One region of the Streptomyces sp. BR1 genome, then DNA from elsewhere that is predicted to be linked to it. Evidence: riboswitches for the same ligand, from Rfam matches in the RefSeq annotation. Region 1 holds a riboswitch; the other holds the start of a gene.
The links. Region 1 has a riboswitch for cyclic di-AMP ahead of ACT1U9_RS14340 (M23 family metallopeptidase). Riboswitches for the same ligand answer to the same signal wherever they lie in the genome.
Positions count from the first base shown of each region.

Region 2: another riboswitch for cyclic di-AMP. It lies ahead of ACT1U9_RS02560 (M23 family metallopeptidase); the one in region 1 lies ahead of ACT1U9_RS14340 (M23 family metallopeptidase).

Region 1 is NZ_CM126252.1:3,333,219-3,336,733, forward strand. Features, by position in the region: gene ACT1U9_RS14335 (aldo/keto reductase) at 1-152, opposite strand, end outside; gene ACT1U9_RS14340 (M23 family metallopeptidase) at 262-1,341, opposite strand; cyclic di-AMP (ydaO/yuaA leader) riboswitch at 1,353-1,500, opposite strand; gene ACT1U9_RS14345 (PP2C family protein-serine/threonine phosphatase) at 1,668-2,843, opposite strand; gene ACT1U9_RS14350 (hypothetical protein) at 2,952-3,254, opposite strand; tRNA gene ACT1U9_RS14355 (tRNA-Met) at 3,345-3,418, opposite strand; gene ACT1U9_RS14360 (PhlD) at 3,494-3,515, opposite strand, start outside.
Region 2 is NZ_CM126252.1:552,938-556,452, reverse strand. Features, by position in the region: gene ACT1U9_RS02565 (peroxidase family protein) at 1-767, shown strand, start outside; cyclic di-AMP (ydaO/yuaA leader) riboswitch at 1,099-1,267, shown strand; gene ACT1U9_RS02560 (M23 family metallopeptidase) at 1,272-2,159, shown strand; gene ACT1U9_RS02555 (SGNH/GDSL hydrolase family protein) at 2,329-3,120, shown strand; gene ACT1U9_RS02550 (NAD-dependent epimerase/dehydratase family protein) at 3,184-3,515, opposite strand, start outside.

The DNA of each region.
Region 1 (3,515 bases):
GCCGTGTCCACGAAGTTGCCGCCGGCGGCGGTATACGCGTCGAGCACGGCGAACGACGCCGCCTCGTCGGCGGTCCAGCCGAAGACGTTGCCGCCGAGGGCGAGCGGGAAGACGGAAAGGTCCGAGGCACCGAGCGGGCGCAGAGAGGTCATGAGGGGGCAACGGCGTTGTGGGGCACGGGTATTCCGGATACGCGGCCCGATCCGGAACCCGGACGGGAACCCCGGACCGCACCCGACCCGGGGTGGAGCCCCACCCGACCTACGGGTTGAGCCCCTTCGACTGCAGCCACGCCATCGGGTCGATGCCCGTGCCGTCCGGCGTGTGCACCTCCAGGTGCAGATGCGGGCCCGTGACGTTGCCGGTGGCGCCGACGCGGCCGATCGTGTCGCCCGTGCTGACCTGCTGGCCCGCGCTGACCGCGATCGACGACTGGTGGCAGAACCAGAGCTCGGAGCCGTCGTCCAGCTCGATGACCGTGCGGTAGCCGTACGAGCCGGACCAGCCCGCCGACTTGACCGTGCCGCTGTGGATCGCCTTCAGCGGCGTACCGGTCGGGGCGGCGAAGTCGAGGCCCGTGTGGTGGCCGGAGGCCCACATCGAACCGGCCTCGCCGAACGTCGAGGTGATCGTGTACGAAGCGACCGGCAGCGAGTAGCTCTTGGCGAGCTCGGCGAGGCGTTCCTCCTCGGCCTTCTTCGCGGCGGCCTCCTCGGCGGCCTTCTTCTCGGCCGCCGCCTTCTGCTGCGCCGCGGTCTGCGCGGCCTTCGCCTCGGCCGCGGCCTTGTCGGCCGCTGCCTTCTCGGCACTCGCCTTGGCCTCGGCCTCGGCGTTGTTCTGCTGCTGTTCGGCCTGCTGGAGGATGCGGGCGCGCAGGGCCTCGCCCGCGTCGGTGGCGCCCTGCTCGGCCTCGGCCCTTGAGACGCCCGCCATGGTGAGCGGGGCGCTCGCCACGGCCCGGTCGGCCTTGGCGGTCGGGGACGTATCCGGGGTGTCGTCGCCCGCGATGTCCGATATCAACGTGCCCACGCCCGGCAGGGACTTGACGTCCGGGAGCTTGTCGGCGACCGAGTCGGGCAGGGATATGGAGACCGGCGGCTTGGTCTGCGCGCTGGCCATGCCGCCCGCGCCGACGGCCGCGATGACGCCGACGCCGAGGACGGTGGAGCTGCGGGCGAGCCCGCCGCGCTGCTTGGCGACGCGGTGCCGGCCGCGTACGGCACGCAGGGACTCCTCGGTGGGGTCCCACGGCTCCCACACCTCGGTGTCACTGGGCGGGGCCCCGTACAGGGAGACGGGGGGAACCGGCGGGGTGCCGAGGGCAGGCTCGTTGGACGCCACGGGGGCGCACTCCTTTCCTTCCTTCTCGCCTACCGGGTTAGCTGACGGGTTCGGAGCAGGAAGGTCTCCTACGGGCACCTCAGAGAAGTGCGAAGGTGCCCGATTCACCCCAAGTTGGTGGTTCCCCGGTTCCCTTGCGGGATTCGGCGCGTGCGCACGGTGCCGCCTAGGCGACGGCTGGGACGACCGCGCTGCGTTATCGAACGTTAATAGACACCGGGACCTGTTTCCAAGCTGTTCCCGTTGATCCTTAATGACAGTGCGTCAAATGGCGTGCACTGCGGGGCCGTTCGGCTACGAAGGGTTACGAGGCGGCTCGACCGGGGTCATGGCACCACCGGCATCGTCCGGCGCCGCTCAGGCTGGCGCACCCCCGGGCGGCTCACCGCGAGCAGCGCCATGTCGTCGCTCGCGCCCCCGCCCGTATGTCTGCGCACGTCGTCGACGAGCGCGTCCAGCAGCTCCTCCGGACCCGGGAAGATGCGGCCGCGCAGCCGCTCGTGCGGATCGTAGAAGTCGCCCGGGGCCTCGGCCGCGCGGGCCTCGGAGAGGCCGTCGGTGTAGAGCAGCAGCGTCGCGCCGGGCGGGAACGGGTACGCGTCCGCCCGGTCCGGCCACACCCCGAGCTCCGCCATCCCCAGCGGCAGCGCGGGGTCGGCCGGGGTGAGCGCGTCGAGCCTGCCGTCCGCGTGGAGGAGCAGCGGCTCGGGGTGCCCCCGGTTCACCAGGCGTACGCACTCGCGGCCGGGCGGGATCTCGGCGAGCACGGCGGTGGTGAAGCCCTCGAAGGCGTCAAGGCCGTCGCGCCGGGTGCCCTCGCGGGCGAGCGCCCGCTCCAGCCGCCCGGCCACGTCCTCCAGTGACGGCTCCTGCTCGGCGGCCTCCCGGAACGCCCCGATGACCACGGCCACCGCCTCCACCGCCCCGAGCCCCTTGCCCCGCACGTCCCCGACGACGAGCCGCACCCCGTACGGCGTGTCCTGGACGGCGAAGAGGTCGCCCCCGATGAACGCGCCCGCCTGCGCCGCCTCGTAGCGCGCGGCGACCTGGAGTCCGCCGATACGGCCGGACGGCTTGGGCAGCACCGCGCGCTGGGCGGTCTCCGCGATCACGCGCGCGGAGGCCAGGCGCTCGCCGCTGCGGCGCAGGGTGCGGTTGATGACCAGGGCCAGGATCGCGACGGTGAACACGGTGAACAGCTCGCTGACCGCCTCGGCGGTGCTGGGGATGTCGTGGAAGGCGTCGGTGAGCACCACCGCCCCGACGGCGGCCGCGCCGATGACGGCGGTGCCGACCCGGCCGAAGAACGAGGCGGCGATCAGGGGCGCGGCCGAGTAGAGGGCGGCGGCGGTGAGATCGGGCGGCGTCGAGACGTCGAAGACGACACCGACGACGAGGAGCAGCGCGGGCAGGACGCGGACGAGGCCGAGCCGCCGCAGTCGGGCGGCACCCGCCACCTGGTCGAGGCGCCCGGGCCCCTCGTCCTCTCCTCGCTGCCGCACCTGTCGTCTCCCTGCGCGTCCGCCGGGCTGCCGACATTCCGTGCCCCACCCAGGCTGTCGGGCGGCGTGCGCCACGGCGACCGCACCTCGGCCAACCGGGCTACCGGGTCAGTGGCGGTCGGCCCCGGTCGCGATGAGCCTCGCCCGGCACCGTCGGGGCCCGGCGAGCCCCCGTACGCACGTCCCTCTGGCGTGCCGACGGGTCGCAGGGGGCCCGTGCACGGCCGGGACGCCGCCCTTGGTGTGCCCCGGCGCGGACAGCCAGGGCACGGCGACCGGCGGCAGCGGGAACGAGACGCACATCAGCAGCGCGCACGCGGCGAGGAACAGCGGCACGACGGGCACTCTCCGCCGCGTCGCCGCCCCGATCCGGGCCATCGATTCCAGCAGCCCCGCCGCGTGCTCGCGCATGGTAATGGGGACAGTACTTTACGTAAGTGACGAGTTTCTGTGAAACGCCACAGGGCCCGGCACATATGTGCCGGGCCCTGTGGACTTCAGTAGCGGGGACAGGATTTGAACCTGCGACCTCTGGGTTATGAGCCCAGCGAGCTACCGAGCTGCTCCACCCCGCGTCGGTAAACACAACTGTACGGCATGCGGGGAGGTGCTCCGTACCGGATTGGCGTGAGCCACCCCATCGGGCCGGTTCAGGCCGACCAGTGCCCCCGG
Region 2 (3,515 bases), 2.8 Mb from region 1:
AGGTCATCAGCGGCATCCCGGGCGGCGAGACCGACCACTACGGCGTTCCGTACGCGCTCACCGAGGAGTTCGTCGCCGTCTACCGGATGCACCCGCTGATCCGCGACGACTGGGAGCTGCGGGCCGCCAACGACAACTCCGTACTGCGCGATGCCACGTTCCGGGACATCGCGGGCCCCGAGGCCCTGAAGGTGCTCGGCTCGATCCCCACGATCGACCTGCTCTACAGCTTCGGCACACTCCACCCGGGACTCGTCACGCTGCACAACTTCCCGAAGTTCCTCCAGGAGTACGAGCGTCCCGACGGCCACCTCCAGGACCTCGCTGCCACCGACATCCTGCGCACCCGCGAACTCGGCGTCCCGCGCTACAACGAATTCCGCCGACTGCTCCGCCTCAAGCCCGCCAAGGAATTCAAGGACCTGACGGACAATCCGGTGTGGGCGAAAGAGATCAAGCGGGTGTACGGCGGCGACATCGAGAAGGTCGACCTGGAGGTCGGCATGTTCGCCGAGAAACTCCCGAAGGGCTTCGCCTTCAGCGACACGGCATTCAGGATCTTCATCCTGATGGCCTCGCGCCGACTGAACAGCGACCGGTTCTTCACCGAGTACTACACCCCCGAGGTGTACTCCAAGGCCGGGCTTGAGTGGATCGACGGCAACACCATGATCAGCGTGCTGCTGCGCCACTACCCGGAGCTGCGCACCGCGCTCGCGGGCAAGAAGAACGCGTTCGCGCCGTGGAACATCGCGGGACAGGAGTGAGGCGAGGCATTCGGACGTAAAGATGCACTGATCGGCTCTTTCGTCCGTATTGGGCGCTATACGGAAAACCCTCCATTTCCCCCACGGGAAGGGAGGTTTTTCCGTGAGTCGTCCGTGAGCAGCGTCATACCGGTGACGGTCCGTGGCGGTGGGTCGTGCCGAATCCCCCTGCCGTCGGGGCCTGTTGGGATTCATCGTCGACACAGGGTGACCGCAATTCCCCGATGAATTCCTGTCCGCGAAATCGAATGACGAATGGGTACTTGTCGCGGCCAGCAATGCTCGTTTACGGTCACCGCAATCCGGGTGGACCGCCGAATCCTGCCACCGCTCGGAATCCGCACCCATCCACGTGTGGCAGGAGCGGGGGACCCAGGTAGGCGCCGTCCGGAATTCCGGCACGGCTTGGGGTGAAGCCGACGCACCGCATTGTGGTGCGCCCGGCCGGGCAGCTCCAGCCCGAACCCGACAGCTCACCTCGCAGGCGCCGGAGAGGAATCCGCCATGCCCGCGAAGGGTAAGCACCGCCGCCCCAAGTCCAGCCCGATATCCCGGGGCATGGTCGCCGCCGGCACCGGCGGCGCCGCGCTCGCCATCCCGCTGCTCGGCGCCACCGGCGCGCACGCCGCGGTGAAGAGTGCCGCTCCGGCCGTCGCGCCGCAGCAGGCCGCCCGCGCCGCGTCCGTGTTCGTCGCCGCCCCGGCCGCCTCGCCCCAGGCCGCGCCCACGACGTACAAGGTGCAGTCCGGCGACTGCCTCTCGAAGATCGCCGAGGACCACCGGCTCGACGGCTGGAAGAAGCTGTACCAGGACAACCGCGCGGTGGTCGGCGACGACCCGGCGCTGATCCGGCCCGGGATGAAGCTGACGATCGGGGCGAAGTCCCACGCCACGGCCTCGCACACGTCGACGGCCACCTCGCACGCCTCCAGTGCGGCACCCGCCACCACCACCTCGGCCGCCAAGACGAGCCAGGGCTCCGCCTCCGGCTTCCGCGCGCCGCTGGACAGCGTGAGCATCGGCACCCCGTACCGCATGGCCGGATCCATGTGGTCCAGCGGCTACCACACCGGCGTCGACTTCGAGGCGCAGACCGGCACCACGGTGAAGGCGGTCGGCGCGGGCACGGTCGTCACGGCGGGCTGGGGCGGCGCCTACGGCAACCAGGTCGTCATCCGGCACGCCGACGGCATGTACTCCCAGTACGCCCACCTCTCGCAGATCGTCGTCTCGGCCGGGCAGACCGTGACCGAGGGCCAGGAGATCGGCCTCTCCGGCGCGACCGGCAACGTCACCGGCCCGCATCTGCACTTCGAGATCCGTACGACCCCGGACTACGGCTCGGACGTCGACCCGCTCGCGTATCTGCGCCAGCAGGGCGCCAGCCTCTGACAGTTCAGCGGCTCGAAACGGCGCGGCCCGGTACGTGAAATCGTGCCGGGCCGCGCCTTCTTTGGCGTATTCCCGTTGGGGCCAAACTGACCGGGTGGTCTATATCACCCACCGTCAACCCCTCCTTACGGTCGCGTAGGTCACATCCGTAAGGGAAAGATATGGTCCCGTGGCAGACGATTCGAGATCATTCAACAGCGGTACGTTCGGGTCGTACACGGCGATCGGCGACAGCTTCACGGAAGGCGTCGGCGATCCCGGCCCGGACGGGGTGTTCGTCGGCTGGGCGGACAGGTTCGCCGTGCTACTGGCTGATCAGCGACCGGAGGGGGCCTTTCGCTATGCCAATCTCGCGGTCCGGGGCAGGCTTCTCGACCAGATCGTCGAGGAGCAGGTGCCGCGGGCCAAGGAGCTCGCGCCCGACCTGGTGACCTTCTGCGGGGGCGGGAACGACATCATCCGGCCGGGCACCGACCCGGACGACGTCGCCGAGCGCTTCGAGCGCGCGGTGGCCGACCTGAAGAGCGCGATCCCGACGGTCATGGTGACCACCGGGTTCGACACGCGCGGGGTGCCGGTCTTCAAGCATCTACGGGGCAAGGTCGCCACGTACACCGCGCACGTACGGTCCATCGCGGACCGCTACGACTGCCCGGTGCTCGACCTGTGGTCGCTCAAGTCCGTGCAGGACCGGCGGGCGTGGGACGAGGACCGGCTGCATCTGTCGCCCGAGGGGCACACCCGGGTCGCGCTGCGCGCCGCCCAGGTGCTCGGCCTTGAAGTGCCGGCCGACCCCGACCAGATGTGGCCGCCGCTGCCGCCGCGCGGCACCCTTGAGGTGCGGCGCGACGACATCCACTGGGCGCGCGAGCACCTGGTGCCGTGGATCGGGCGACGGCTGCGGGGCGAGAGCTCGGGCGACCACGTGGAGCCCAAGCGCCCGGACCTGCTGCCGCTCTGACGGCCTATCGAGTCCTTGGTATGTCCTGACGGACCGTCAAGACGGCAGTGTTGGCGCGGTGGTTCAGCCGTGCAGCAGCTTCCGCTCCGTCTCCGGGTCGAGTCCGACCCGGGGGCGGTCCGGCCGCTGCGGCGCCTCGCCGCCGATGGACTCCAGCCACGCCCAGGTGTCCGCGACCGTCTCCTCCACGGGACGGCAGCGCAGCCCGGCGAGCACGGCCTTCCACACGTTCGAGACGTGCATCGTGTCGTGCAGATCGCCCGGCGGGATCCACACCGGCAGGTCGTTCCACGGCGCGACACCGGCGGCCAGGATCGGCTCGGGATCGGTCCAGCGCAGCACCGCCTTGTCGCCGGTGACCCGCGCGCACGCTTCGAGCAGCGCGCCCATGGTGG